Regions from separate parts of the Shewanella sp. MR-4 genome, predicted to be linked through region 2. Evidence: riboswitches for the same ligand, from Rfam matches in the RefSeq annotation. Region 2 holds a riboswitch; each other region holds the start of a gene.

Region 1 (10,815 bases), 670 kb from region 2:
ACCAGCTGAGGGCGATACTGATAATCCCCCCGGTGATCAGCAACTGCATTAAACAGAACCCCATGATATCCCTCGCCTTTAATCCGGCGATTGCCAGCACTGGCAGCGCCCAGAAAGGCTGAATAAGATTGGTCCACGCATCACCCCAAGCCACTGCCATAGCAACACGTGCTACATCGGCGCCCAAGGCTTCGGCGGCGGGTAACATAATTGGCGCCTGCACCGCCCATTGTCCGCCCCCCGAAGGCACGAAAATATTCACAATCCCTGCACTGATAAAGCTCCAAAATGGTAGACTTTCGGCACTGGCGATGGCCACAAAACCTTCGGAAATACTCTGGGCTAACCCCGATTGCACCATCACCGCCATAATCCCAGCGTAAAAAGGAAACTGGATGACGATACCCGCGCCGCCTTTAATGGCCTCGTTGAGACTCAGTAATAAACTGCGTGGCGTTTGATGTAGCACTATGGCGAGGAATAAAAATAAGAAGTTGACTAGGTTAAGGTTTAAGCTGCCGCCCTGCACCGCAAAGTAATAGCCTAAGTAAACGAGTCCCGCGCCGCCGACACTCCAACCGAGCAAGCGACTGTTTTCTAATTTATCCGCAGGGCGAGTCGTATTGGCCGTTAACTGTACCGCTTTATCGTCTGCGCCCCCATCCTCCAGCGCCTTAGGATCAACATAAATGCAGTCTTTATCTTCTGGCAACATAAAGCGGTTCACCAGTGGCATCACCACAAACAAAATCAGTACTAACAGCAGGTTAAAGCTAGCGAAGATGGTCTCGCTGGTGGGGATAATACCGATTTGTGATTCTGAGAAATGCCCAGCAGTGGCAATAGTTAACGGAATCGAGCCCGCTAAGCCGCCATGCCAAACCACAAATCCCGAGTAAGCACTGGCGACCAATAAACGGTAATCCACACGCACTTTACGCGCTAAGGCCTTAGCGAATAAGGCGCCGACCACTAAGCCAAATCCCCAGTTAATCCAACTGGCGGCGAGGGAAACCAAGGTCACTAAGATAATGGCCTGAGGCGCCGACTTGGCAAATCCTGCGATGCCATCGAGTAATTTCTTAATCGGTGGCGAGCTGGCGAGCATAAATCCCGCCACCAGCACTAATAGCATCTGCATCGAAAAACTCAGCAGCGCCCAAAAGCCATCGCCCCAGTAATTGATGACTTCGAGTGGGGTTTTCTGCTCGGCTACCACGGCCGAAATCAGCACCACTAAGGTTAAGAGCAAGACAAAGATATAAGGATCGGGTAAATATCGGTCGACGAGCTTGACCAGAGGTTTTGCCGCTTTGGTTAACATAAGACTGTCCTTGTTTATTCTTCTTATCTGTTTTTATTGAGTTTTTGTAGAGTCTAATGTCACAGGTTAAGCGATCTCTAAAACGGGATAAAGCCTTTAACCATTTTAAAAAAGTGAGAAAATGTAACGCGAATCATCCAACACCGCGCCCAACCGAGGCGCTAGCCACTTCGGCTAAAAAACTGATAACATGACCAAAATTGACTGAGGTGCTCCTTAAAATGAAAATGTTACTTGCCGTTGTTGTGATTGCTGGGGTGATTTTTTACTTCTTTACCTCGATGAATAACCAAAAAGCGGCCCAAGAAAATATCCGTTTAGGTAATGAGTTTTTAGCGCAAAACAAAACCCAAGAAGGAGTGAAAACCACCGCCTCTGGATTGCAATATCAAGTGTTAAAGCAAGGCACTGGCACTGTTCATCCTAAGGCGAGTGATACAGTGACTGTGCATTACCACGGCACCTTAATTGATGGCACAGTGTTCGATAGCTCGGTAGAGCGCGGCGAACCCATTGCCTTCCCATTAAATCGTGTTATTCCAGGTTGGACTGAAGGCGTGCAACTGATGGTCGAGGGCGACAAGTATCGCTTCTTTATTCCTAGCGAACTGGCCTATGGCAACCGCAGTACTGGTAAAATTGGCGGCGGTTCAGTACTGATTTTTGATGTTGAGCTGCTGAAGGTAAATTAATTTCAATATTAAAAACAAAGCCATGCACTGCATGGCTTTGTTCTATTTAGGCGCTCTATCTATCCTTTACGGGCACGTTGCTGCACCAATATCAGTCCAAACGGACGCGACACCGGGAACATCTCCCTTAGTCCAGTATTTGGCCTGCCACTGACGACCGTTGTAGTTAGTAGTTGCACCACCGCTGTAGGCAACACCCGCATCCCAACCCAGCTCGACCTGACTCAACAATTGCCATTGGTCAGCCGTTCTTGAAGGTGTGTCACCTTGAGTCCAGTATTTCGCCTTCCAAACCAGCTGGTTATAACTCACTGTATCACCCGTGTTGTAAATGCTTGTCGTATTCCACGCCGGATAATTGGCCGCATTAGGGTCAGTGGCATCACATTGACCACCCGTTGCCTTAGGCGTCACGGTTAAAGTCAATGCGGCACTAGCATCTAAGGAGCCATCGGAGACTAATACACTCAAACTGTATTGGGTAGATTGAGTAACAGCTGGCGCCGTCACCACCAGTGTGGCACTGTTTTGTCCACTCGCCGCCACGCCGCTTGGCACTGTCCATGCGTAGGTAAGACTGTCGCCATCGGCGTCGGTCGCCGTCGCGTTGATACTGACTGATTGCCCCGCTTCAACCGTCACACTCGCTGGCACAGTCACTACAGGCGCTTGGTTTACGGTCTCGGCCTTATGGGTGAGAGTCACTGTATCGGTTGAGGATAAGCCTTCAGGATCGGTAACTCGAAGGCTAAACACATACACCACATCCGACGCCGTCGCGCTCAGCTGCACCACAGCATTGGCCATATCCGCATTAGTGATACTCAAGCTTGGGCCCGAGACTTGACTCCATTGATAACTTAAAGCTGCGTTTTCAGGATCCCGCGACGCGCTGCCGTTTAGCGTCACATCCAACGTGCCCGTTACGGTGACATCCGTCCCCGCATTGGCAATCGGCGCTTTATTCGCTGGTGGCGTTGTGCCCTCTCCATGACCTAGACCTTCGTGCATGGCATTGAGAATGTCACCATTATCGGCATCAATTTCCCAGGCGAACAGACCACCGAGCTGATTGGCCAGCACGTATTGGCCCTTGGCTTTAACAGAACGAGCATCGTCGAAGGTAATTAAATCACCCGTTGATGCATTAAAGACAGATGGTGCTTCGGCAGTTTCATCATAGGCATAGCTCCAGCCTGCGCCCATATAATCCTTGGCGATCTGGCGATAATCCACCACGCCCGCTTCCCAAGTGCCCTTCACTTTGCCCGTTGCAGTGCCCGTGAAAGGATTGTTACCGCTATAGCCATTCACCCCAGTCCAGCCGCGGCCGTACATAGCAGCACCGACCACAATCTTACCCGGAGTCACCCCTTGAGAGAGCAGGGCTTTTACGCCTTTGTCCGTGGTGTAACGGGTATTAGGATCCCAGCTCGCCTCATAGAGATTGGTTTGATGCCCAAGCTCTGTATTGGTCCAGCCGCCATTAAAGTCGTAACTCATCAGGAAGATGTAATCCATATATTGCTGCGCCGCCTGATAATCGACCTTAGCAATCTTATCGCCGCCCGCACTGATGGCCGACGTTAGCTCATAGGTGCGTCCGGTTTCGGCGCTGAGTTCATCGAGCATCGCCCGCAATTCACGCATCAGAGTGACATAGGTTTCTCCGTCATTGGCATTACCTAAGCTTGGGTTAGCACCACTGCCGCCGGGAAATTCCCAGTCGATATCAACACCATCAAAGAATTTCCAAGTTTGTAAAAACTCCTTCACCGAGGCCACAAAGGTGTCACGCTTGGTTTTATCCCCTAAAAAGTAGAAGGGATCCGAGAGCGTCCAGCCGCCAACGGAGGGGAGGATCTTCAGATCGGGATAGGCTTGTTTTAACGCCATCAATTGGCCGAAGTTGCCTTTGTAAGGGTCGGAATAATCACTCACACCCGCCTGCGGCTTTTGAATCGCAGCCCAAGGGTCATGAATTGCAACTTTAAAATCGGCACGGCCAGCACAGGCACGTTGCAATGCCTCAAAGCTGCCTTCGATTTCTTTTAGGCTGTCGTTGATGCCATTGCCGCCACATATAGGAGTAAAGCCATATAAAATGTGGGTTAAGTTTTGTGCTGGCACCATATCGACGGGGAACTTACGGCCATAAACTCCCCACTCCACAAAATAACCCCCGACTACTTTGCCGGATTTATTCGCATAGGGACGATTGTTTTCTTTCAAAGGCGCATTCAGTGGCGCTAAGTGACTACCATCAGTATCTGCCACGAGGATTTGTTTAGCATCACTCGCCGTACAACCGTCACTGTTACACAATTGCACTTGCATTTGATAACGGCCGCCCTTGTTCACCTTAAAATTAGCGACCCCATTGGCGCTGGCGGGTCCTTCCCAAACCAGATTGCCATCGAGCAACACTTGGGCTTTGTTGCCAATATCGCCATTATTCAGGTTCCAATTTACCGACACGTCGGCAGCATCCTTAACCGTCACTAACTGGTTATAGGCTGAGGCGGCTTGATTCACCTCGATAATAGCAAACTTGGTTTCTCCCCAACCTAAGGTAGGTTTTCCTGGGAGCGCGGCAAATGCTTGAAAACTGGCGACGGATGCCAGCACCGAAGCCACCAGCATCGCAGTGGTGGAGATTTGAGTCTTAAACATGAAAATTCCCTATTGAGTAAGTTATGCATCAATAAGGCAAACAAAGCATAGACAGGATACAACACTCTTAAAACCATGTGCGTACAACGGCAACATGAAGAACAACCTGCGGTATCCCCGCTATCATAGGTACAAACGACCCTTAGACCGGAGGCTTTGCGTCCCAATCTTTCAATTGGTTTGCCTTTCACAATAATGACAACGTTGTCATTACGTTATTTAGCATATGTCGCAACCCAACCAAATTGCAACCAAATATTAACAGCTAGGCTGTTATACCGATTGCTATCGCCGTATCATTCGTAAAAATAGGCACATAAATTCATTATAAAATGATATTAAATCATTGTGTTTAAATAAAATTATATGAAAACCGCCTCTCATCATCGGCTGTTGGCGTTAGCTGGATAGCGCACAGAAAAATAAGTCGAAAGTATTAATATCGACACGGAATAGGGTGCGGTATAAGGAGTGCGAATAAAAATACGGCCATTGAATCGGTGCGCTTCAATACAGAAGCACTCTTACCCAATGACCGCATGATTTTTATCTTTATTTTGTGACCACATAATAGCTGAGGTTGAATTGTGGTCGAACTTATGACGCCTCAACCTCGGCTTATTCTAACTTAGCCGAATGCCGCTAAGCAGCGCTCTTCGAGTAATCCCTTGCCAAGATCACCGACAAACCTCGGCAAACCAAGGTTTCCATATCATCGACACGATTAATCTTCATTTCGGCTAACGGTGCACTTAGGGCCATGCGTCTTAAACTATCGAGACAACCCTTGTAGTAAGGCGCGCTGTTCATCATGCCGCCCGCTAACCAAATCCGATTTGGATTAAACAGATTGACCGCCCACGCTAGCCCCATCCCCAGATAAGTGCCGGCGAGATATAAATCATCGGCGGTAGAAATCTTGCGGCTGCGGATAGAATCGCCACTGGCGAGTTGTTCGAGACTAAATTCCCCCGATTCTGTCATCACTCGGCAATGTCCTAGCTCCCCCGCAACCCCAGTCGCGCCAGTAAAAGCCTTGCCGCTCAACGCGATCGACATGCCAATCCCAGTGCCACACATGACTAACAACTCACAGGCATATTTTTCGTCACAGGTTGCCTGCATACCAGCGTCGATATCATTGCAGATAAACTTAAGTTCCCCTTGGGTTTTCAAGGTTTCAAAGCTTAGCCCATTGAGACCGGGCAAAGACTTACAGGAGACCAAACGATTCTGTTGTACGAGTCCAGGTACAGCAATCGCTAAATGGTAATTCTGTAAATCATAATCCCGTTCAAGCGCCGCGATTTGATCATTTAAATCTTCAATTTTAAAGCCTTCACCCGTGGGGATTTTATATTGTTCTGTATGCCCCTTGAGTTGAAGTTCGAACAGGGCTTTGCTACCGCCCACGTCTATTGTTAATGTTTGCATCGCCAACTCCACTGATACATGTGCTCCCCTCTGACCCCGAGCGGAGATGGCGAATGTTAGCATAATGGGTAAATATTAGCGATTGAATAAAACTTAAGTGGCTAATTTGTAAGAATTAGTCGGAGGAACTGAGTGATAAAGATAACATTTCAATTTAAGAATTAGCCTAAGATCACAGCCCTCGTTATCGTAAAATGACAGCTAAAAAACAAAATTGTATACAAAATCCTTTATTCCATCCCCTTGCATCTTAGCCATTGAGCTTGCGATAATCGCCGCCAATTCGCATCCTTTTCGCCAGCATTACGCATTATAATTTGGCCGCCTACGTCAGCCGCCAATGCCAATATTTGGAGCCCCTATGTCGTTATCATCATCGTCACAATCCCTACAGCCTAATAAGATTGCTAACCGTCTTGCCGCCATTCGTAGTGAACTTGCCAGTGCCAATTTAGATGCCTTTATCATCCCGCGCGCGGACGAATACTTAGGCGAATATGTGCCAGAGCATAATGAGCGTTTGTACTGGGCAACGGATTTTACCGGCTCAGCGGGTATGGCTATTGTCTTAAAAGACAAAGCCGCCATCTTTACCGATGGTCGTTATACGGTGCAAGTACGTCTGCAGGTGGATGCGAATCTCTTTAGTTATGAAAGCCTGACCGACACACCGCAAATCGAATGGCTATGCGATACGCTTGCCGCAGGTTCACGTGTGGGCTTCGATGCCCGTTTACACACTTTAGCTTGGTTTGAAAACGCCAAAGCGATGTTAGCGAAAGCCCAAATTGAATTGGTTGCCGTTGAACAGAATCCGATTGATAAGCACTGGCAAAATCGACCTGCACCGTCGAGCGCGGCTATCACGTTATTTAGTAATGAGAGTGCGGGTAAGACCAGCCTGCAAAAACGGACCGAGATTGGCGCACTAGTCAAAAAAGCCGGCGCCGATGTCGCGTTAATCGCCGCTTTAGACTCCTTCTGCTGGCTACTCAATATCCGTGGTAATGACGTACCGCGTCTGCCAGTCGTGCTCGGCTGCGGGCTACTTCACGCCAATGGCGATATGCAGCTGTTTACCGATTTAAACAAACTCCCTGAAGGCATTGAGGAACATGTTGGAGCGGGTGTGAGCTTTAAGAGCGAAGCTTCCCTTGCCGATACCTTGGCAAGCTTACAGGGCGTGAAACTGCTCGCCGATCCCAATTCTGCTAACGCTTGGGCACAAAATATCGCCCGCGATGCAGGCGCCAAGTTAATTGCCGGTATCGACCCGGTCTCCCTGCCTAAGGCACAGAAAAATGCCGCCGAATTAGCGGGCATGCGCGCCAGCCATATCCGTGATGGTGTGGCCGTGAGTCGTTTCCTCGCTTGGCTCGATGCCGAGGTCGCAGCCAATCGTCTGCACGATGAAGCCACCCTCGCCGACAAGTTGGAAAGCTTCCGCCTCGAAGATCCACAATATCGAGAGCCAAGTTTTGATACTATTTCCGCCGCTGGCGCCAATGCGGCCATGTGCCACTACAACCATAACAATGGCACGCCAGCCATGATGACGATGAACAGCATCTACCTTGTGGATTCTGGCGCTCAGTATCTGGACGGCACCACAGATGTCACCCGTACCATCGCCATTGGTAACGTGACCGATGAACAGAAGAAAATGGTCACCTTGGTATTAAAAGGCCATATCGCTTTAGATCAGGCCCGCTATCCGAAAGGCACGACAGGGCAGCAACTCGATGCCTTCGCCCGTCAATATCTGTGGCAACATGGCTTTGATTACGACCACGGCACAGGCCACGGCGTTGGTCATTTCCTCAGCGTGCACGAAGGTCCGCAGCGCATCGGTAAAAACCTCAATGCCATCGCCTTAATGCCAGGCATGGTGTTATCTAACGAGCCAGGGTATTACCGCGCCGACAGTTTTGGGATCCGCTTAGAAAACCTAGTGGTAGTCCAACACTGCGAAGCCTTAAAGGGCGCCGAGCGTGAAATGTATGAATTCGATGCCTTAACGCTGATCCCAATGGATGCTCGCCTTATCGATAAGAGCCTGTTAACCCAAGGCGAAATCGACTGGTTTAATGCTTACCATCAGAAAGTGTTTAACACCTTATCGCCATTAATGTCGGGCAGTGAGCTTAAGTGGCTGACACAGGCGACAAAAGCCATCTAACACTCGTTCAACACGAAAACCCAAGCCCCAGCGCTTGGGTTTTTATTAGAAGCAGCCTCAAAGCAAATTGAGCGGAATCTGTCCCCCATATATCTGCTCAACAACGACATTAGTCCAATAGGCACGCTTAGGTTTTTCATCTAAGCTGCGGCCATGTTTTTAACCTTATCAGCTAATAGCGGTATATGCCCCATAAGCGAGAAACTGACCCTATATAAAACTCTGAAATTTGCTTTTTAACAGGATAAACACTCGTTTGAAAGCGAATTAAAAACGTAATGTTTAAAAACACGAATGAAATTTAAAAATCATTACTTTTATTGAGGTTAAAGCTAAAAACCTCTCTCCAATAACCCCACAAAAATGATACCATTATCACATAACAAGCCGGCTCCAATGAGAGCTGGCACTCGTTTTACCCGTTACATTTACCCCAATGTCGTTTCGGCCCTGAATGGACACACTAAATGAGCCAGAGTAACCCTAGCCACAATAAAATTAGTCATATCCACAGCAACGCCCAAGAAGTCCGCCTCACACCACAAGACGAATTGATTTCCACAACGGATACCCGCGGGATCATTACCTATGTCAACCAACGTTTTGCCGAGGTGTCGGGCTACAGTGCTGAAGAATTAATCGGCCATCCCCACAACAAAGTACGTCATCCCGATATGCCCAGCGCCGCCTTCAAAGAGATGTGGGAAAAGCTGAAATCCGGCCAATCCTGGCGAGGCATAGTCAAAAACCGCTGCAAGAATGGCGGTTTTTACTGGGTCGATGCCTTCGTCTCTCCGCTGTTTGAGAATGGGACTATCGTCGGCTATCAGTCGGTGCGTATCCAGCCGCAGGCGGCCTATGTCAGCAAAGCAACGGAGATTTACCGCAGGCTAATGCAGAACAAACCCATTCCTAAGCCGCTGAGTTTAATGCAAAAGCGATTTGTGTCTGCCGTGGTGGCCACCACGGGTTTACTGATTGCAGGTTACTTTTGGGGCTGGGGCGTGATTTTCGCTGGGGCGATGTTAATGAGCCTCAATCTGGCGATTTTCTACGATGAAGCTTTTCGCATTCCAGCCAAATTGATTGAAATGCAAGAGAAATATGACTCTATCAGCCGCTATATCTATTCGGGCGCCGATACCTCATCGATTCTCGATTTCCAATTGATCCTATTGCAAGCCAAGATGAACGGCGTGCTTGGTCGTACCCAAGATCAGGCCCACCACTTACATGCGATTGCCGATCAGCTGGTGGTGACCACAGAACAAACCTATGTCAGCCTAGACCAAGAGAAAAACCAGCTAGAACAACTCGCCAGCGCGATGGAAGAAATGAGCTCAACCATTGCCGAGGTTGCACAAAATACCCAACTGACCTCGACCAGCATCAACACCGCCTACGATCTCTGCCTGAAAAGCAGCGCCAATATGAAGGCCAACACCCAAAAAGTTGAGCAATTAGCCAAATCCGTGGCCGATGCCGCCAATAATGCTCATCAACTCAATAAAGAAGCCGAACGGGTAGCCAGTGCTATGGGCGAGATTGACTCGATTGCCGAGCAGACTAACCTGCTCGCCCTCAATGCCGCGATTGAGGCCGCCCGCGCAGGAGAACAAGGCCGCGGGTTTGCGGTTGTCGCCGACGAAGTACGCGCGCTGTCGAGCCGTACCCAGTTATCGACCAACAGCATTTCCCAAAGCGTCGACAAGATGTTCAGCATGTTAAATGCCTGGGCCAAGGAGATGGAACAGAGCCGACAACATGCCGAGGTGTGTGCTAACGACATTCAAACCTCCGCCGAAAATGTAAATACCATTTACCAAGAGGTGAGTGAGATCCACACCTTTGCTCAGCAAAACGCGGTGGCCGCCGATCAGCAGCGTCAAGTGGTGCATGAAATCACTAACAACATTCACTCCATCACCCAAACCAGCAGCGAAAACCTCGCGGCAACCCATCAAATTGGTGATGCAGCTAATCACCTCAAGCAAAACGCCGAAAAGGCACTCGGCCTGCGCCGCGCCTTTGGCTAATCGTCCAGTCGCGCCATTGTCTGTTTGGACAATGGCGCAAGACTCGCTGTCCACATCGGCCCTTCAAACCTTTTATCCACACCAAAACCCGTTTACGCTTTGTCTTAAAATCTCAAAGGCTTAAAAAGTACAGGTTTTAACCGAAAATTTTGCTATACTCCGCGCCCGCCATTTTTCTGCTCGCAATGTAGGAAAATACAGGCTGGAGAAATGCGTAACCAAGTGCATATTCTGTAACAGACCCTGTGCACAACGGGCTGAATCGCCTTTCTACTGCGCACAATGCGCTTGAGAGATTGAATAAGTGAACAACAGGAATCCAAAATGAGATTTGAATCTTTTAGTTTTTGCCCCGAGATTTTACGCGCTATCTCAGATTGCGGTTATCAAAAAATGACACCTATTCAGCAGCAAGCGATCCCCGCCATCCGCCGCGGGCAAGATGTGCTCGCCAGCGCGCAAACGGGCACTGGTAAA
Region 2 (10,815 bases):
ATTGCAATCAATATGAAAAACAACTCGTTAGCAAAGCAGGAACACATATTCCCGTGATGTTAGGCGCAAGTTTCTTAAATAGCAGCACCCAAGAAGGGGTTGCCTATTTTATGGATCTGACCAGCAGCAAGCAGGCCGAAGATAAACTCAGGCTCGCCGCAACCGTATTTAACGCCAGCACAGATGGCATCATAATCACAGATCCGCTATTAAACATTATCTTTATCAATCAAGCTTTTACCGATATAACCGACTTAACCGAGCAGGACTTACACCAAGATGCTTCGCGCTTTATCAATACGGGGCATCAGAGCGAAGATGCTTATCAAGCCATGTGCAACCTACTACAACAGGGGGAGCAATGGCAGGGCGAACTCATTAAAGAAACCGCCTCAGGGTACCTAACCCTTAGCGTGCGCATCAACACAGTACACAATGAGCATAACCAACTGACTCACTTCGTGATTGTCATAACCGATATTTCTGAGCGTAAAGCCGAAGAAGAACATTTACGCCATATCGCCCACCACGACGCGCTCACCAACCTCCCTAATCGGGTGTTATTCCATACCAAATTAGAACAAGCAATCGTCCATGCCCAGCGATCCGATGGGATCTTTGCCATTCTGTTTCTCGACTTAGATAACTTCAAACCAGTCAACGATGAATATGGCCACGATGTCGGCGATAAATTATTGCAGGAAGTGGCCAAAAGACTCATGGGCAGCATTCGGCAAATCGATACCATTACCCGCCTAGGTGGCGACGAGTTTGTGATTTTGCTGGAGCACTTACCCAATGAAGAGAGCGTGCCCGCCCTGATCCACAAAATAACTCTGGCATTAACAGCACCTTATACTATCCACGAACAAGTATTGCGCATTGGAGTGAGCATAGGTGCGGCGATTTACCCCTGCCATGGCACCGACGCTAAGAGCCTAATCAACTATGCAGATCAAGCCATGTATGCGGTAAAAAAAGCCAACAAACAGCTGCAATAATCCCAACCACAACCCGATTAACACCATTGACCTTAAGGTCAATCCCACATATAAAGAACCTAAATTAAGCACTTAGAGCAAACTCATGGAAAGAGGCATTTTAGTTCGTTGGAACGATGAGAAAGGATTCGGGTTTATTCAACCAGAAGATTCAAAGGGTAAAGACGTTTTTATCCATATTACCGTGCTGAAGCACATGGCCAGAAAACCCCAAGTTGGCGATAGTATTTTGTATCGAACCGAAATACAAAACGATGGCAAAGTGAAGGCCATCAAGGCCTCTATCGAAGGCGTCGCCGTGTTAGCGAACACAAGTAAAAACCCACGACGCAATGCGAATCCCCCGAGTCGCTCCCTATCAAATACGCTGCTGCCGCTGTTGTTAATCTTAGGTATTGGGGTATTTGGTTTTAAGAAATATACCGAGTTTAATGCCACCCCTGTATTAACTAACGCTGACATTGAACAAATGCCGTTGTATGAGACTCCTCAGGCTAAGTTTCGCTGCGAGGCCGGTAAAACCCATTGCAGCCATATGAGTTCTTGCGCCGAAGCGACGTTTTACATCAATCACTGTCCGAATACCCAAATGGATGGTGACCGAGACGGCATCCCCTGTGAAAGCCAATGGTGTAGCAATTAACTAAATAAAAAGCCCCTGTTAATCAACAGGGGCTTTTACATGGATTGAAGTAACGCAATTAGGTGTGGTCAATGCCGCCTGGCTCGCGTTTCATCCTAACTTTTAATGTGTTTTACGGTTTCTTCTGTAGGCTAACGGGAGTAAACCTAAGGCTAACCAGCCTAAAGCACCGCCCGAACTTTTCTCTTCAGGCTCAACGATGACCGCAGGCAACTTACAGCTGCCATCATCGGTATTGGCTGAGGCATCATAGTTAGTCGCACTGCTGTTAGTACAGCCATACTCAATACCGTCGGACTCAACAACAAGGTTGAAACTGGTCGATGCCGCATCTTCTGGGTTCACGCTATCTTTTACCATAACAGTGACTCGGGTTTCGCCATGGAAGTTAGCCGTCGGCGTTAACGTCACAGTGTTACCATTCACGGTTGTTGTAAAGTTATCACCCATCACCTCAATCATATTGCTCACTTGGTTTTCATCCGAATAGAGCACATCGAAGCTAATAGATTCATTTTCCTTAACCATCTTATCGGCAATGGCTGCGAGCTGAATATTGCCAGCCACGGCGAGTTGCAACTCAAGCACTTCACTGTCGGCACCCACTAAGTGGTTTTCAACTTTGAGAGTTTGAGTCGTTCCCGCTGCTTTTTCAGATACATAGGCCTTAAACTGCAGGTTAAACTGTGATTCTTCTGGACCGGTATAGTCCATACAAACCACAAACTTATTGCTCAGTACTGACCCTAAATTATTGTATGCCACCGAATCACCTAGGTTGAGATCCATCGGAGTATCGCCATCGACAATGATCCGACCATCGGCCGCTTTGAAGCCGATAGACCCCTTATCATCCACCATTTGAAGATTGTCATAGGCAAACAACATCTCATAGTTACCTGGTTCATAGTTGATGTTCATACGTAAGAACATTTCAAAATCAACCAATTGGCCAGGAGTATTCGCACGTTCAACGTTATCCCACTCCAACACTAACCAATCACGAGCAATGGTATAGGTAGGGGTGATACCCGCGTTAAGGTGATATTGACCATAACCAGCGTCGAAACGTTTTGGAATGCGGTTATCCCCAGTCCAGAATGGTGCAACAATAAATTCTGGCATAGGTAACAATCCAAGCGTGCCGGATGGAAATTCAACGTGCGACACGGGTGTACGACGTGCGGTGTTGAATGTCACTAAACCTGCAGGGTTGAGTTTAATCGTATCCACAAAGTACTTGTTAAAGAATGGGAAACTAATATCCGCTTCACTATTCATCAAGTCCTTTAGCTTATACTGGAACTCGTTATAGTAAGCCCCTTCAACACCTTCTAGCGTTTTCCAACCAAGGTTTTCCTTCAATTCAAGGTAACCAGGATAAGGTGATTTAGCCGCCGTCAATGAGCACATAGGATCGTTTTGGTTGTTAGTGATCTTATAGTTACGCACAACGTCTTTTGTCGTTTCCTGCACGCCAGTGAGGCTGAGGGCATTATTTTCTAATACAGGCGTACCAGGCGTTGCATGTGAGGCGACTACGCTGTCAGGGATAATTTGAATGGCATCAGGGAATGATGCGTTCAAAGCAAAATCTCGGGCCTGCTCTTCATTGTTGGCAATCACATTGACTTGGAACTCAATCACTTCACCAGGAATTGCCGTTTCACGGCTCGCAGTAAAGGTCACATCCTTATCGATTTGGTTAACAATCACAGGCACAAAACCTAAGTTACCCGCATCATTGGCATTAGAACCTATGTCAAAACCACCGAAGTAGGTATTGCCAACTTCCATTTCTGGCAGTTGATAAGCTAACTCGAGCTTATACTCAGAGTAACCAGGGATCTGCGCAGGCGCTTTTACCGTTAAGTTACCCTCATCCCCAGTTACCAGAGCGGTCGAGATACTGATATCGCGACCTTGGTCCACTTGCCCGTACGAGAGGCTCGCCAAGTTCATATAGACAGTAAAATAACGTCCAGCCTGAGGGTTACTGATAGTACAGAAGTTAGCAATGCTGTAGTTGGTTGACATACATAAGGTTTCATCCATTGATGGAACACCATCGCCGTCTGAGTCTTGCCCCATAAAGACCAATACTCGGCCATAATCATTACCAACAACACTACCCGCAAGCAACTTAGTGCCTTCTGGCACCTCGGTCCACTCGATATGGTTGGGGTTCACTTGCACACCATCGACTTCAACAGTGTCGAAGGGATCGCCACCGGTTGTATCTATATAGGTGTGAATGGTCTTATCGTCTCCCTTCGCTAAACCATAACTACGCGCAGTAAAATCAGTAATTTCTGCGGTATTAAAGGGACCAACATTCAAGGTTGCCGACTTACGGTGAGCATTAATTTTTACGTAATTCGGTAAGCCTGAATCACCTTCATAGGTCCACACGGGAAGTTCCAACACAGGTGAGTTTGGATTATCAGAGACCAATCTCACTTGCCCTTGACTACCCGTGTAATCCAAATAGATAGCACCTGATACGTTCTTTTTGTTCTTAGCTTTAATAACTAAAGACTGGGTTTCTCCGGCCTTTATGCTAAAACTTGTTGGCTGAACGCTAATATCGAAGTTCCCCATCCAAGTTTCGCTATCAACGGTCCAGTGGCCATCCTCTGTCGCGGTAAAAGTACGTACAAATGAGCACTCGTTAGGACAGTTAGTGTCAACCATATACGCAGTGTTCAGATTCTTAGGACGACCGCCTAAATTGGGGTTGGCTGCAGCCATGTTGTCCATTGACTCATCGAGGAGTAAGCCCACTTTATCCGCTAACTCTACATGCATGCGACCCGCGCCCGCATCCTGTAGAGCAGATACATCACCGTAGTCTGAATAGTTATCCAAAAAACTCGCATTCGTTAACGTATTGGATGCCGTCATCATCAAGGCTGATTGCACCTGCATTGGCGTCCAGTCAGGATGAGATTGGCGCAATATCGTGGCTGCGCCCGCAACATGTGGACTCGCCATTGAAGTGCCGGATAAGGTCGCCCATTGTCCAGTGACCGGATTTTTGGTGAATGGTTGGTCATCCGATGCAGGAGCAAAAATATCGACTCCCGGTGCAGCGATGTCGACAAGCAAGGTATCGATACCAAAATAAGAAGGGCCACGGCCAGAGAAGTTCGCCACCCGCTCTTTATCAACAGCACTCAATTCAGCACCGCCCGCCGTTAGCGTCGCCATATGACCCGCACCCGAGGCCAACCAAGTACGCAGCAAATTACCATCGCTGTACTTAACTAACGTCCCAGGGATAGCATAAGGCACGCCAGGAAGATTGTTATCTTGAGTTGGCGAAAGGCTAGCAATAACAATACCTTCGCCGCCACCCGCCTGCACGTTGGCCGCCTTGTTCAATAGGGGCAAAGAGCTACGAGAACAAAGCACTATCACATCTTGCTGACTTTCATCGATATCGGTAGTCGCAGGATTATCAGCCAGATCGAAAGTGCCAGCAGGGAAAGGCTTATCACAGTTCTTAATGTTTGAAGTGATAGTCTCATTCGGGTTTTTGAAGTTTTTGGCATCTACCACTAACCCTGTCACCGACTGAAAGTTTTTGGTCGAACCAATAATGTTCATCGGTGCTGTGGTTGCTCCGCCAGACAGATTCTCTACACCATTAGCCTTGAAGGTCACAATTTGATCGGCAGTATGAGCAGCTACTGTGGTTACCCAAGGTGATGAATGGTCGGCCGTCATTAACTCAGGACCTGAGTTACCCGCAGCCACGGCCACAAATACGCCCGATGCCGCCGCATTCAAGAAGGCTTGTTCCATTGGCTCTGACCATGGGTCTTCTTCTAATCCACCGAGTGAAGCATTGATAACGTCAACATTATCGATAGCAGATTGTTCAATTGCCGCCACGATGGCCGACGTTGGACAACCTGCATAAGGATCTCCCGAACCACCTGGCCAGCAGACTTGATAGGCGATGATATTGGCGTGGGGAGCCATACCTGACACTTGCGGTAACACTAACCCCGTTTCTATCCCTTTGCCGTCTGGAGTGTATTCGGTAATGGTATGAGGTAAGTCTTTGATCACGTTACCCGCAATAGTACCAGCGACGTGAGAACCATGGCTGTTATAATCCAAACCGATTGCGGGACGGGTCTCGCTAAATACCGGATCGGTATACGCCTTAGTAATTTCTGGATAGGAATAAATCCCGATCAACTTATCGTTACAGTACTCAGGTGAAGCCGCACAATCACCTAAGTATTTGCCATTGAGCGGGTTGGTATGTTTGTAACCATCGCCACCTACGGCTGCAAATGAAGGATGGTCGGCATTAATACCGGTATCGATAACACCGACAACCATACCTTCACCCATATTGGAGCTATTGAGCGCACTGTTGCTCCATACACTCGTCGCCCCCGTTTGGTCTGGCGTGCTAAAGGTTTTAAGCTCGTAGATTTTTTCACGGGTAATGCGTTTAACGCCGGGCACCTTCGCCAGTTTGGCCGCCTGCTCCTGCGTCATTTCAGTGACAAAACCGTTAAGCGCAACCGAAAACTCACGACCGACTTTTAAATCGAGTCCCTGTAATGTTTGCGCTTGTGAGACAACAGCAGCACGTTTTTCTGCCAGATAGTTGTTATAGGCTTTGAGCTGGGGCTGGTTTAAGTTGAGCGGTGCTTTGGTATTTCGTGCCTTAGCAACCGTAGTTTGTGTCGCGGCCAACTGACCGACACCACCCTGATAGGTCGAAATAGGAGCATCACTAAGTTGTACTATATACTTGTGAACACCTTGAATATCGGCTTCAGCATTGAAGACTGCATGTTGTTTTTTAATTGTTTTATTGACTTGGTTTTCCCAAGTAAAAGTGTCTTCCGCTAATGGTTTGGGCGCGTAATCCGCAGGTGCGGGTCCCCATGCTGAAGACGGTTCGACCGTATTAAGTGCGCTTGTTGAAGCAATACCGCTTCCAACGTATAAAGCGGTCGCCACCATCACGGCGACTTTATTGTGTGTAAGCATTATCTTCCCTTTTATCCACGATTAACTGCCATTAAATGCAACATAATTACAACATCGCGAATGATTGCCGTTAGTGCATAAGGCGTCAATTCGATAAGGGCATTTGCTACAAAATGCTACTTGTAAAACAATGTATTAAATAAAATACAGCACCTATTTCTTGAGGTTTAACTAAGTGATAAATGGGGATGTTTATCATCCCTAACGCTGGTTAAATGTTAAAAAATTGCAGCATTAAAAAAACGTCAGAGAGTGAGTAAATGAGCCATCCAGCCGTACATCAAATTGAATCTCGAGCCATGCTCGACTCACTGTTGAATCAACACCATGCGGTAGTTTTGCTCTTTGGCGCGCCAAGCTGTGGTGTGTGTCAGGCACTGAAGCCTCAGATTACGGATATGCTTGCAAGGGAGTTTCCCCAAATGGCGCTGGCGTATATCGACTGTGAGGCTCAAGGCGAGATTGCCGCCAGCTACCATGTCTTTAGCCTACCAGTGGTCGAAACCGTGTTTTATGGCAAAACCTTTGGGCGCTTCTCGAAGGTGTTTTCATTGAATGATATCCGTCACGCCATCGCGCGGCCTTACTCATTAGTATCGCAAGAACAAACTGAGGAAGAATGAGTGATCTAGGATCGAATACCGTCCTAACAATCGAACAAAGCAACAAGAGCTGGTATTGATGATAAGGAGTCCCTAACAACGAGACTCCGAATTCGATTGTGGTTAATGAGCCACTACAATAGAAGATAAACTGACTCTAGCTTGCCTATTCAGTGACTGGTAAATCAAACCACTCAGCACCTATTTCGTCAGATGGGCTGAAACTAACTTGCAATAATGGACTTTCAAGACCTTCGAATTTTGCCGAATTCTCAACATAGACATACTCAACAGCATTCTCAACTTTTTTACCGCTAGGAGTAACTTTACCTACAGTAGAACAATCCTGATCGCCTAAGGTTTCTCCACTCAATGAGCCGTCAATTCCATTAAGATAGAAACCAGTGATTTTTGCAGGTGCATTTTTACGAGCCTCAACTGAAGCATTCGCTCCGAGCATTGTTGTTTGACTGCTCATAGTCACATACAAGCCTTCGCCATCAGCATTCTCATTAGCATGTGCTTTCTTACATCTCCATGTCACAGTGCCAGTTGTAATAAATTGAAAATGCAAAAATTTTGCATTGTCCTGTAATTGACTATTATTCCAATCAAATAGCGATTGAATATCCCCTTTGCCCACAAACCCAACACCATTTTCATCATAGGTAACAGAGGCATTAACTGAGCCAGCAAATACTAAAGTAGCTAACGCTACGAGTGTTGATTTAAATTTCATATATTCTCCGAAAGGTAAAAAACAAATATCCATATCCCGTTAGCGCATGCATTGGGTTTGCATATCGCCAAGGTTTTTCACCTGATTCGGCAACTCAGCCATCTTAATAACAGCCTGTACAATAAGATCCGAAGCTTTGCGACCCCGTTTCACAACGGGTGTGCCTGTTCGTCAGTTGACGTAGGAAAATAAGCCAAGCTTAAAATCCTACTATAAGATGATAGATAAAAATGAAGGCGTCAAACTTTAGTATTAAATTTATTCGACGTTAAGCGGTTGAATAACTAACGCTTATGGCAACCAGCCGCTGTTAATCATCCGCATCTAACAGGGATTAAGCCCCCTAATCAGGACTGCGACTCACCTCCACCGAATAACCTTCATCCTGCTTGATAAAATCGACAAAGTTTTTGATGGCAGGCAAGGCATCTTCCCTATGGTGGGAGACATACAACAATTGGCTTAGATGATGCTCGGCAATCATATCCAAAGCCCGCATCACTAAGGTGCGATTGATAAAGTCGAGCCCTTGATAAGGCTCATCCAAAATCAATAATAACGGCTGTTTAATCAAGGCTCTGCCTATGAGCAATAGCCGCTGTTGACCGTAATCCAGTTTTTTAAAGCCCGTGCTAGCAAACTCACTCATGTGCAAAATCGCCAACCATTCCTTGGCCAGATCCAATTGGGGTTTAGTGGGCTTGTGATACAGGCCGATGGAATCGTAAAAACCCGACAATAAGACATCGAGCGCCGAGCAACTGACGCGATACTGTAAATGCAATGCCGACGATACTATGCCAATCCGTTGCTTAATCTGCCAAATACTCTCGCCGCTACCACGGGGTCGGCCAAAGAGGGTAATGTCATTGCTGTAACACTGGGGATGGTCGCCCAAAATCAGTCCGAGCAGAGTACTCTTGCCACAACCATTGGGCCCTCGCACTTGCCAATGCTGGCCCGCGCTAATCCGCCAATTCACCCCTTTAAAAATCAAGCCGCTCACATATTCGACCTTGCCGTTTTTAATGTCGACTATCGGGTCGAACGCCTCGGCATTGTGGCGTTGACGCGCCATCAATGCCAAGAGTTCGGCGCTGCGGCTGGCCGAAAGCGCATTAAGCTGCGCCATCACAGGATGTGTATGCCACTGCTCAATCGACATGGGCGCGCTCAGTTGATGCACATGCTGACCCGATTTGAGCATATCGCTATTAAACAGCGCCACATGGCTAATACAGGGCGGTAATTCTTCTTGGCGTGAGGTAATGATTAGCAGCTGCGTATGTTCGGCAACCTCCACCAGCAACTGCGACAGGCTGAGTTGATGCTCGATATCCAGCCCTGCATAAGGGTCATCTAAAATCAGCAAGTTGGGCTCAGTTGCCAGCGCCCGCGCTAACATCACCCGCCGGGTTTCACCGGTCGATAACTGCCGAAATCCACGATGCTTTAAATGGGTTAATTCAACTTTCAGTAAAATGGCCGCCAAGTGTGCATCATTTAGGCAGCATTCCTGCACCAATGACTCGACCGTCGAGCCGTAATCGAGTTCGTCCTTTTCTAATTCCCGCTCCAGCAGCGCCTGTTGCAAACCGAGAGACACCCAGCCAATTCGCGCGGGCAGCCCCGTAATTTGCCCCGCATCTGGCTCAATATCCCCAGCCAATATCCGCCCAAGCAATGAACCGCTATAACTGTCGGTCGCAAAAATCGCCCAATGCTGCGCAGGCATTAGCTGCCAATCTTCAACCACTAACAGTTCATTACCGCGACCGTAGCGTAATCCCTTAACGGCTATCGCCTGAGAGTCTGTGGTGTGATGCTGCATTGAGTACGTCCTTTGGGGTGATTTTTATCCAAGTCTAACAAGCTGTTATCGTTTTTGTCTCTTCGACTTTATGCAAAGGGCAGATACAAACAGGGATCAGGGGCGTAATTTGATATACAACTCGCCCTCGCGAATTTGAATATCTTCGACGCCGTCGGCAAAGGCATTCCAAAAGCCTCTGTCGCCGAACTCACTGACAAGATTGACATTCTTCATATTGCCTAGCCAAGCATTAGGAATAGGCACGCCCATCAAGCTAACGCCCACCAAAGACACACTCGGGCGGCGATTAGCATCGAGATGGATATCGAGTCCGGCATTCACCCGTAAAATCTCCCCCGCCATCACAGGAAAGTCCCGAGGGATCGGCACTAGGATTTTGGCACTGGCTAAATTATCTGAAAAATCAATGGCAATACGCTGTGCAAAGTCGGGATTACGGCCAATGATGGCATTGACTTCGCGCTCGCTAAAACTCACTTGCCTATCTTCAGGCCGCTCGCGATAGGGCTCAGGTTGTAAATCGTCACTCGAGGACGACTGAGCCGAATCCTTGGTATGAGCCGAGGCCTTGCGCTCTGGCTGCCAACCTAGCTGACTCAGTTTATCCTCAAGCTTTGCCTCTTCTTTGGTTGATAAACTCACAGGCGTCAACGGCTTAGGGAAGATATAACTGCGAACCACAAAAAAGGTAATCCCCACGGTAAGCACTATGGTCACCAGTATCATCAACAAGACTTGAACACCGGTAAAACCCTGTTGCCGCATCCCCATATTAAAGGGCTTACGTGAGCGGCGCTGCGGCCTTGCTAAATAGAGGCGAGATGTTGAGAGCATATTCGTTTCGCTACAAAGAGATTTCCCCCGATACTACTTGGCAAAGCGGCATAAGGAAACGCCTAAGGCCAACAAGCGAAGCCTTCAGCGAAAACTCATTTCAAGTTAAATGAGGATAGAAAGAGAAAAGTCCACCCATGCAC
Region 3 (10,815 bases), 400 kb from region 2:
TGTCATACATGGCCACGGCGAATTGAATAAAAGGATCCTTAGAGGCTTTGAAGTCATCAACGGATTTTTCCATCCAAGCTAAACGTACATCTTTGTTGCCCAGCTCGGTTTTGGCGTACATTTTGTCTAAGGTTTTCGCAAGTTTAGCTTCGTTAACCTTTTTATCGATACCAAAGGCTTTATCCATTGCTGGTAAGCGCTGCGCCTCGGGTAACGCGGCATAACGTTTAAGCATATCCAAGAGAACGGCCTTATCGACACTTGGCGCATAACGGCGATCGATACGTTCCATGCTCGCCTTGAAACGTGTCATATCGCGGTCTTGGAAGCCAGGTTCGCGTTGCATATCAGGCAATTGCTTCTCATGGGCTAAACGGTACAGATTGGTCGCCGTTGGCACCATAGTGGTGTTGCCAATGTAGCTTAAAATCATATCCCGTTCTTGGTGGGCTTTGCTCTTAGCGATCAGCGCGTCTAGCTCGCTTAAGGTTTTACCGTATTTGGCTTCGCGGCTGCTGTCTTTGGCAATCCATGCGGCGAGTTCGGCTTCACGGGCCTTGCGATCGGCTAACATGGTGGATTTGCCATAAAACTCGATCATCGAGGTGAAGTTTTTAGCGTAGTTAGCTAAGCCAGCGATTTGGCTTTCGTACTTAATGCGCTCGTCGCTGCCTTCTGGCGCCGTTTCTTTGATGATTTCAATAAAACGTTCGCGCAGCATCTTGCCTTCAGGGTAAGCCCATTCGAACTGATTTTGCACTTCGTTCGCGGTGCGGTATCTGTTAGTGCGGCCGGGGTAACCTGCCACCATCACAAAATCCCCTTCGCTCACACCTTTGGCCGAGACTTTTAAGAAACTCTTTGGTTCGTACGGCACGTTGTCGGCGCTAAATTCGGCAGGTTTACCGGTTTTAGACACGTAGGCGCGGTAGAAGGAAAAGTCGCCCGTGTGGCGTGGCCACATCCAGTTATCGACATCGCCGCCGTATTTACCAACACTGCCCGCTGGGTTATAGACTAAACGTACGTCGCGGATTTCTAACTGTTTTACCAGATAGTATTCTAAACCACCGTGGAAGCTATACACTTGGCAGCGGTAGCCTTCATCCTTTTCACACTCGGCAACGAGTGCTTTTTCTTGGTTCTCAACGCCTTGATAAAACTCACGGCCCGCTTTGTTTTCAAGCCCAGCGTTGACGCGCTCAGTCACATTGGTCACCTCTTCGGTGACATAAACGCGAGAACCTGGCGCGGCGGGTAATTCATCGGCAAAGGTTTTAGCTAAAAAACCGTCCTGCAGCAGGTTTTTCTCTGCAGTCGAGTTATATTGAATCGAACCATAGGCGCAGTGATGGTTTGTCACCACTAAGCCTTTTGGCGAAACAAAAGATGCCGTACAGCCACCTAGGCTGATCACAGCATTCATGGGGAATTCGGTCAGTTTGGAAATCGATTTTGCATCAATCTCTAAGCCTTTCGCTTTGAGTTCATCGGCCATTGCGGGCAATTGGTGTGGCTGCCACATACCTTCATCGGCATGGGAGGCAAAACTCGCCGCCACGGCAACTGAGAGTAACCATTTTTTCATTATCTTAAGTCCGTTTTAGGTGAAGAAAGCCGAGCGCTTGCGAGGCCATTTCTTATATTTATTGGGATTACATGCCACTTTGGTTAACGCTAAAAAGCAAAAAGTCAGGCACTGGGCCTGACTTTAGCATATCGTACGCACTCTATAACAGAGTTAGAAAAATTCGCTTACAAAGCAAATACATTCATCATATTTATCGGTTTAACTCTGCCGCTTCAGTACGCTAAACGGCTTTAACTTACAGCGCGACAAATAACTGAGCGCCGATAATCACTGCGCCTAGCAAACCCGCAATTCCGAGGGCAAATGTGCCGCCAGACACTTGGTATCCCTGCGGCGTGGCTTGGCGCTGACGCAGTGCCATCACGATCGGCAGGAAGATAATCATCACCACCAGCGGCACGGCTGCAAAGCCTAATACCGCAACAAAACCTTCGGGGACATAGAGCGCACATAACAGCGGCGGCACAAAGGTTAACAGCCAGGTTTGGGCGCGGCCGAGGAAGGTCTTCTTTGCGCGGGTCAGTTCGGCCACAAAATCATACAGGCTTAAGGTGACCCCGAGGAAAGAGGTGATTAAGGCTAAATCCGCAAACAGCGAAATACATTTGCTGATCCAAGGCGTGTGGGCAATCTCTTGTAATGCACTGATCAGCGCAGGTAAAGAGCCATTAAAGCTGCTAACTTCGTTGCCACCCACTGTGCCTAAGGTCACCAATAACCAGAAGATATAACAAGCGAGCGGAATGGTTGAACCGATTAATAATACTTTGCGCAGCGAAACAGCATTGCCATCCAAATAACGCACTAAGGTGGCGATACACACGTGGAAACCAAAAGAAGTAAACACCACAGGAATCGCCGCCATCCAACTGCTGGTCATGGACTCGGCCACTGCACTGGTTGCCATACTCGAGATACTGACTTCCGGTAATAAAAACAGCACGACCACAATCAGCAATAAAATCATCAGCGAAAACAAGAAGCGCGAGGCTTTATCAACCCAAGCGACTCCTAAGGCCGCAAATCCACCCAGCACTAAGGTAAACAGCACGACCGCCAGTTGGTTATCTAACACGAGGTCGAACATATTTTTGGCTTTAAGCACTAACAGCGATGAACCGCCCGTCAAATACGCCGCCGTTAAGGCAAAGAGTAAACTGAGAAAGGAGGCGCCTTGCACCATTTGGCCTTTCTTGCCGAGGAGTTTGCCCGTGATGGCGTGGACGTTATCACCAACGCCTGAGCGCAGGTTAATCTCAAGCATTAACAATGAGGTATAGGCTGACAAGCCCCAAATCACCACCATTAACAAAATGGCTGGCACCATGCCTAAGGCGGCCGTGGCTAAGGGTAAGGCTAACATTCCCGCGCCAATGGCGGTCCCCGCGACAATGGCTATCGAGCCTAACATTTTTGAATTCACACAATTATCCTGTTCAAGTATTAATTATTATTTTTTAAGGTTTTTTGAGTAGATTTGAAGGATAAAGCCTTGCGCACTCTGTGATTAAGCCAACAGCAATCTCAAACGAAAAGCGTCACTAAACTTAAAGCATCCAATCCGATCTCAAAGAGCAGATCAATTGGCCCCAATAGCTTTTGAATATTTCAACCCAGTCGCCATTGAGGCTAACTAAATCGTTTGCAGAAAAGTGACATTAATTTCAACCGTGATTGCCTTAGCAAAGCAGCGACATCGCGCGTAAAAGAAGATAGCTCTGGACATTAACAGAGCCAACCCCAGCGGGCAAGCCAGTTATAGACAAAGATGACGCCGCTTTGGCTATCCGAAGGGGAAATGTGAGTAAAAGATAAAAAATCGAGGCGGATCTGTTATCAAAACAATAAACCCTGCAACACTTGTGGCATTGCAGGGTTTATCAATGAGTTTAGCGATTCGACGGGGGACGGGATTGCGCTAAAGCGGATTAACGCGACTCACAATCCGCTTATTCCCCTGTTAACCGATTACAGCTCAGTCCAAGCCATATTCCAAGAGCCGCCGACACCCGGTTCAAACCCGGTTGCAGTTGGCGACCATTGCATGCAATAACCACTGTAAGGCCAAGGTTTACATTGATAGACCTTGCCAGTTTTAGGTTGCAGCACTTTAGTACCCGCCACATAGTTTTTAATGCCCTCGGGGAAGACATAATCGGCATCCGGCGCTGTGGCTTGATCTTTTAAGAACAGATCGAAGTTTTGCTGGATAACCTCACCTTGCTTCGGCTCGCCCTTCACTTGTAAGTGATAATGGCCAGCCTTAGGCGCGACGACATCAAGCACTAGACTCGCGCTAGTATTATTAACCACTTGTGTGACATATCCAGCTGCCGTGCCATCGTGGCTAAATAGGTAAGCCGAGACCTGCATATCCGCATTAGTGCTGACATCGAAGCTGACCTTTGCGGCACCATCGACAATAGTGTAATCATCGGCCAGTGACGTGACATCGAGCTGATTGCCCGGCGCAGGCGCAATATCAAAGCTCACTTCCACTCGCTCTAGGCCCGAATTAGGCGCGGCATAAATCTCATTTTTACCGTAAACGGGCGAGATCACCCCAGAGGGATTCTTCTGCCCCGCCTTAAGTTGTGGCTGCTGGGCATTAATGGCACTGGCTAACAGGAATGGCCAATTTTGCTTGGCACCTTGAGTAGTGTCGGCAATGGTTATCTGAGTCTGCTTGGCAGTTTGCTCGCCATTAGCATCAAACACCCGCGTCATCACCTTATCACCCGCCTTAAGATCAAGTGACGGATTGATATCGCCAATATCGGTCCACTCGCCCGGCACCACAACACCAGAGCTAAAGTTCACATCGATAGCATTATAGAAACTGTTGGTGGTATCACCGACTTCCCACACGGCCAAAATCACGTGATAACCGCTTCTGTCTTCAGGCACATAACAGTTATGTGTCACTAACTTAGGCGGCTGAACCATACCTCCGTCGACCACACAGAAGGGAGCTAAGTCAAAGCTTGCACGGCTCAAGGCTTGGTTTTGATCCCAGCCTTGACGAGTTAAATAGTAACGCCAATTGCGGGTCACATGGTTAGCGGTGAACTGCCAGCTAAAGTCATTCCAACCCGACTTAATGTCATGCTTAGACCAACGACTTGGGCTCTGTTCATCCAAGGGAGAAAACGCTGCGTTGGCTGCGCTGGCAATTTTGCCGTCGGCAGGGCCTGACTCAGGAAAACCTGATGGACCTTCAACACTTTGCGGTTCCCATTGAACGGCGCCGCAGTTTAAATTGCTGCCAGTTTTACAGGCGTATGAGCGTGATTCTGGTGAAACCACATAACCGTGGGCCGACGCCGTTTGGCTAACTAGCGCACTCGTAGCGCTTAGGGCCAAGGCAATTAGGCTTAAACGAGCCAGTTGTGGGTGTTTGTGGTTAGCATTTGTGATTGATGTAAAAGCAGTTAGATGTGCCACTTTATTGTACTCCGTAGGGCGCCTTTCTCGACGAGATTGGCATAGGTATAAAAGTGGTATTTAGGCAAAACAGCATTAAGCAAAGCCGTTTATTTTTCAAAGAATTGAAAGCATCAGCTCAATTCTGAGGCAACCCCGCTATCTTAGTTTCAACATCCCTTTACAACCTTAGACCGGAGGCTTTGCGTCCTAATTTTTCAATTAGTTTGCCAAATACGGTGGATCTCCATTGAAGTTAACAGTATGTAACTTAAACGTTGAGACCCGGCTAATCTAACAACAAAAGACAGCGTTGTCAAAATTTAAGTTATTACAATTCAAAGCGTTACAAAACGATAAGCGGTATTTTATTGGCGCCTGTCAGATTATTTGCCCTCTGACTCGATGAGTTTAATCTTGAAACCCTGTTTCACTTGGGTATAATGCCCACCTCGCTTCGGGGGAGTAGCTAACTGGATTTCGAGCCATCGATATTCAGGGTGAACATCAACATACTTGGCCGCATGCCATGGTGTTCACAGCAAATCATCGATTTGTCCTGCAAGACCTGAGCACAGTAACCGCACCTAGGGGTGGACGGTCTATTGTGCTTATGTCAAAAACCACCCCTAAAAGGATCACACTTGGAAGCGTTACTCGCCTCAACCTTTACGGTTGCCATCGCCGAGATTGGCGATAAGACCCAACTGCTTGCCCTATTACTCGCTGCAAGATTTAAAAATAAAACTGCGATTATCTTGGGGATTTTACTCTCAACCCTGTTTAACCATTTTGCCGCCGCCTGGCTTGGCCAATGGGCGATTAACTGGGTGAGCCCAGATGTAGCACGCTACTTGGTTGCCGCCTCCTTCTTTGCGATTGCACTCTGGGTACTGATCCCCGATAAAGTGGACGCCGAAGAGAGCCGTTTCTATAAGATGGGACCCTTTGTTGCGACCTTTATTCTGTTCTTTATCGCCGAAATGGGCGACAAAACCCAAATCGCAACTGTCGTTTTAGCCGCTAAATACGATGCCTTAGCCATGGTGGTTGCAGGTACTACTTTGGGTATGTTGCTAGCGAACGTCCCAGTGGTTATTGCGGGACATTTTAGTGCCGAAAAATTACCAATGAAGTGGATCCACAGGGGCTGCGCAATTTTGTTTGCCCTGCTCGGCGTAGCAACCTTAATGGTTAACTGATTGATAAAATGAAGATAAACAAAAAGGCCAGTGATAACACTGGCCTTTTTTATGGGGTTAACGAATTAACTTATAACCCGAGTGCAGTTTGGATACGTTGACCGTAATCAGCATCGGCTTTGTGGAAATGTGCCAGCATACGTTGCTGTACCTCTACACTTGCCTGACGCAGTGAGCCAGAAATCGTTTCCACTAAGCGTGCCTTCTCGGCTTCGCTGAAGATGCGATACAAATTACCCGCCTGAGTGTAATCATCCTGATTGTAACGGCTGTAACGCGCCGCTTCGCCATCTAAACGCAGTGGTGGCTCGGCAAAGTTTGCCGGTTCAACTAAAGCACCCGCAGTGCTGTTTGGACCATAGTTAGCCGCGGCATCGCCACCGGTTTGACTACCGTGGTATGGGCATTGTGTTCCCGCCATGGCACCCGCACGTTGGTGATGGTTGGCTTTAGTCGCATGTGGGCAGTTGACTGGTAACTGGTTGTAGTTCGCCCCAATTCGGTAACGCTGCGCATCGGCATAGGCGAATAAACGCGCCTGCAACATCTTGTCGGGCGATGCGCCCACACCTGGTACTAAGTTGCTCGGTGCTAATGCCACTTGCTCGACTTCGGCAAAGTAGTTTTGCGGTAAACGATTCAGCTCTAACACACCAATTTCAATTAACGGGTAATCGCCATGTGGCCACACCTTAGTTAAATCGAATGGGTTGATATGGTAAGTGTTGGCATCGGCCTCAGGCATAATCTGTACGTTCACCGTCCAACGAGGGAAGTTACCGTCGGTCACAGCTACCACCATATCGCGCTGGGATGAGTCAGGGTCGATACCCTTTAACTTATCGGCTTGCTCATTGGTTAAGTTCACCACGCCTTGCTGCGATTTGAAGTGGAACTTCACCCAGAAACGCTCACCTTTAGCATTCCAGAACGAGAAAGTATGCGAACCATAACCATGCATTTGGCGGTAGTTTGCCGGAATACCACGGTCAGACATCAGAATCGTCACTTGGTGCATGGCTTCAGGGTTTAATGACCAGAAGTCCCACATAGCTTGTGGATCTTTCAAATTCGTCAATGGGTTACGCTTTTGGGTATGGATAAAGTCTGGGAACTTAATACCATCACGCAGGAAGAAGGTCGGCGTGTTGTTACCCACGATATCGTGGTTACCACGGGCGGTATAGAAGCGCAGACCAAAACCACGGGGATCGCGCTCGGCATCGGCAGAGCCCATTTCACCACCCACGGTAGAGAAGCGCACGAAGGTCTCAGTTTGCTTACCCACACCGTTAAAGTGGTCGGCGATGGTGTATTCGCTTAAGTCTTTAGTCAGGGTGAAAGTACCGTATACGCCAGTCCCTTTCGCATGCACAACACGCTCAGGAATACGCTCACGGTTAAAGTGGGCAAGCTTTTCAATTAAATGCCAATCTTGCAGTAGTAAGGGACCACGCTCACCCGCTGACAATGAGTTTTGATCGTCAGCAATTGGAGAACCGCTTTGGCTTGTTAAATACTGTTGACTCATATCTTGCTCCTCATTCTTGATTGGTGTTAACCCAAGATTCAATTAAATCGTAAATGGTGGCCATGGCTTATCTCCTTGGCAGGGCGACGTGTTGTCGATGGAGTTAGAATAGATAAGAGTGGCAATCAGATAAAGCGATTAATATAGATTCAAGCAATCTACTTTGAAGATTAAAAATCAACACAATGATGACTGCCGCCGTTTAAGCGCAGGCAGTGTTCATTGTTGAGCATAGGAGGACAAAGCACTGTTTAGTGGGATCCACAAGGGTGCCGAAGAGACGAGTTTCAGCATTGAGGACTTAAATTAAGGATGAATAATATGAGCACATTGGCAAATTTTTGAATCGAAACACCTCATCAATCTTGCTTTTGACTCAACTGCTCCCGATAAATGACGACCAAATAATAGGCATCGATTAACACAATAAAAAAGTTAACCGCCGCAACAGGATAAGCCTGTATTGCCATGCCATAAGCCACAAAGAGTAACGCCCCGAGCAAATTCAACCAGCGTAACTTTTTGATATTCGACATCATCAAAGAGATGGCCACCACTACTGACGCCAAGTAACCAACCCATTCCCAAATCATTGCACTATCCATATCACGTCCTTATTTTTCGATTGATACAACAGAAACAGGTTGGTTGAGCCCGATTAGCGTTTAACGACTGCCGCCGTCATCCGTGAAATACAGGTCAGCTCCCCTGCACTATTATGGATTAAGATTTCCCACACCGAACTGCGCTTCCCCAAATGAATGGGTTTTGCCGTCGCGGTCAGTACGCCATTACGCGAAGCGCGTAAATGGTTAGCGTTAATCTCTTGTCCAACACAATAATATTGCTCAAAATCCACCGCAAAGTTTGCGGCATAACTGGCCACAGTTTCGGCCAGCGCCACGTTCGCACCGCCATGGACAATGCCTAAGGGATTATGTACGGCTGGCGTGGCAGGCATAGTTGCCTTCATGTAGTCATCACCAATCTCACTGATCTCAATCCCTAGGGTCTGCATCAAGGTGCCTTTGCCCCCCATGCCAGCATCTAAACGCGCACAATCCTCTAAGGTGACAGGTCTAAACCAAATACTCATTTCAACATCCTAGTAAAGAAAACCAGCTAGCAGTTTACTAAGAAGTGACTGAAGTTCAACACATAAGCATTGGCTTAATCTGTGTAAAACGGCAAGGTGATGCTACGCCTAAGTTAACCAATGCTTTGTGACAGCAAAACGACTAAACCAGACTAAGAATACTCCCCACAGGATCACCACACTCGGCATAATGAGGGCATCGCTGCCTAGTACCGCAGCCGCCTGCTGAATACCAAATACATAGCTCATTTGCAGCAATACTGCGACTAAGGATGCAACTAACACTTTATAGGAAAAGGCTTTTTTAATAAGTAACAACAGACAACCAATCACCCCAGAAACCACAGCAAATCCAAAAATAAGATCGACCCAAGCAGGTGTTGATTCATAGAGCTTTATTTGATCTGGGCTCATCTGCGCCATGGCTTCAGGCGTCATGGTCATTTGGATAATAAACGCCAATAAGCCCATGATGTTCCATAGCAAACTGACAAATGAGACAAAATAAAACCACAGTGGCGCTTTCGCTACGCCGATTGCATGGTAGGAGCCAGTCGCTGCCATTTCTGCTCTCCGAGTGTTCAAGGTACAAACTTTCACAACAACAGTGCCATAAAAAAGGGATGGTAAAACCATCCCTTAGCTCTGAGTTTAGCTCACAAACTCAGTTGTGAGCTTGCAATCACTCGATTAACGTCGACGGCGTTGTAAGCCGAATAGGGATAGCAAGGCTAGACCCAAGTATCCTAACGCGCCACCATCATCCTTTGGTTTTGGCTCAGGTTTTGGTGGCTCAACAGGCGCTGGGTAGCTAAGTGCGACAATAACGGGATCGTGGTCAGACGCTGAGAAAGCATTCTCAGATTTGGCCAGTTCACCAGAGAATTTTTTGCCGTATTCGAACAGGTTAGATTCCACCGAGTTGATATGCCAATCTTCGATATCCACTAAACGCTTGGCAAGACTGGTGTTTGCTAAGGCATGGTCGAGGTTACCTAACTCACCGTTGTAGCTGTATGAGTAAGTTCCAGCGCCGTGGGCCTGAGTATTGAGGTTGATTAGGCCATAGCCCTTCTCAATCTTGCTACCTTGGCGCTCAAACACTTTGCCATCTAAGGTGGTCCATGAGGCGGTCATGATATCGCGCTCAGACTTGCTCGCATCGTAATCGGTCAATACGCGGATAGGATCTTCCATGCCGTAGGCATTCATATCGCCAATCACCAGCAGATCGCCTTTAACGTCTTTTAAGGCTTCGCCGAGCACTTTAGCAGCCGATACGCGGAAGGCATTACACTTGCCCTGTTGATCGGCCGGATCGACTGACTCTTCGAAGTTGACCCAATCTTCTAAACAGCCTGAACCTTTTGATTTCAGATGGTTAACAACAACTGTTAAGTTCTGTTCATGGATCTTAAAGGTTTGCGCTAGGCTGTGACGTTGGTAAGCATCGTTACCTGGGTTAGTCTCAGTCTTGCCATCTTTAACACGAGTCACACTGCCAGCGGTCGCGTGCTGCTCTGGAGTATCAATCGCACGAGCCGCACCCGCAAGGCTCACTTTACCCGCGCGGTAAAGCATACCTACAGTAATGGCATCACTACCGAAGTACTTACCGTCGTATTTATCTTCGTCGGTGATTTCAACGAAGCTGTAAGCATTTTCAGCGGTTTGCTTCTCGTTTAAGGCATCGACTAAGTTCTTAATCGCGCTCTTTTCACCAAAACCGTTGTTAGCGATTTCCATTAAACCGACGATATCGGCGTTCATGGCGGTAATGGCGCTGACGATTTTCGCACGTTGCAGCAGCATTTCTTCTTCGGTCAAGGCGCCGCGGTTACTGCCCGATGGGTTAGTATCACCACCAACAACATCGTTAAAGAAGTTCAGCACGTTAAAGCTGGCGACACGGATATCGCCCTTAGTGGCCACACTTGGTGCGTCGGTTCTATCATCACCACGGATAAAGTCA

What was found. Region 2 has a riboswitch for cyclic di-GMP ahead of SHEWMR4_RS17640 (hypothetical protein). Riboswitches for the same ligand answer to the same signal wherever they lie in the genome.
Region 1: it holds a riboswitch for cyclic di-GMP, as region 2 does, so the genes downstream of both, SHEWMR4_RS14720 (glycosyl hydrolase family 18 protein) here and SHEWMR4_RS17640 (hypothetical protein) in region 2, are expected to answer to the same signal.
Region 3: it holds a riboswitch for cyclic di-GMP, as region 2 does, so the genes downstream of both, gbpA (N-acetylglucosamine-binding protein GbpA) here and SHEWMR4_RS17640 (hypothetical protein) in region 2, are expected to answer to the same signal.

Annotation. Positions count from the first base shown of each region.
Region 1 is NC_008321.1:3,352,494-3,363,308, forward strand. Features, by position in the region: gene SHEWMR4_RS14710 (short-chain fatty acid transporter) at 1-1,324, opposite strand, end outside; gene SHEWMR4_RS14715 (FKBP-type peptidyl-prolyl cis-trans isomerase) at 1,546-2,016, shown strand; gene SHEWMR4_RS14720 (glycosyl hydrolase family 18 protein) at 2,083-4,689, opposite strand; cyclic di-GMP riboswitch class I at 4,797-4,884, opposite strand; gene SHEWMR4_RS14725 (ROK family protein) at 5,332-6,123, opposite strand; gene SHEWMR4_RS14730 (aminopeptidase P family protein) at 6,485-8,302, shown strand; gene SHEWMR4_RS14735 (methyl-accepting chemotaxis protein) at 8,770-10,338, shown strand; gene SHEWMR4_RS14740 (DEAD/DEAH box helicase) at 10,663-10,815, shown strand, end outside.
Region 2 is NC_008321.1:4,021,239-4,032,053, forward strand. Features, by position in the region: gene SHEWMR4_RS17620 (sensor domain-containing diguanylate cyclase) at 1-1,001, shown strand, start outside; gene SHEWMR4_RS17625 (excalibur calcium-binding domain-containing protein) at 1,087-1,644, shown strand; gene SHEWMR4_RS21215 (S8 family peptidase) at 1,747-6,663, opposite strand; gene SHEWMR4_RS17635 (thioredoxin family protein) at 6,924-7,286, shown strand; gene SHEWMR4_RS17640 (hypothetical protein) at 7,432-8,004, opposite strand; cyclic di-GMP riboswitch class I at 8,090-8,179, opposite strand; gene SHEWMR4_RS17645 (ATP-binding cassette domain-containing protein) at 8,348-9,835, opposite strand; gene SHEWMR4_RS17650 (hypothetical protein) at 9,932-10,672, opposite strand.
Region 3 is NC_008321.1:3,616,372-3,627,186, forward strand. Features, by position in the region: gene SHEWMR4_RS15875 (S46 family peptidase) at 1-1,588, opposite strand, end outside; gene SHEWMR4_RS15880 (aromatic amino acid transport family protein) at 1,827-3,002, opposite strand; gene gbpA (N-acetylglucosamine-binding protein GbpA) at 3,560-5,035, opposite strand; cyclic di-GMP riboswitch class I at 5,161-5,256, opposite strand; gene SHEWMR4_RS15890 (TMEM165/GDT1 family protein) at 5,659-6,216, shown strand; gene katB (catalase KatB) at 6,287-7,747, opposite strand; gene SHEWMR4_RS15900 (YgjV family protein) at 8,107-8,352, opposite strand; gene SHEWMR4_RS15905 (PaaI family thioesterase) at 8,406-8,843, opposite strand; gene SHEWMR4_RS15910 (hypothetical protein) at 8,952-9,407, opposite strand; gene exeM (extracellular exonuclease ExeM) at 9,534-10,815, opposite strand, start outside.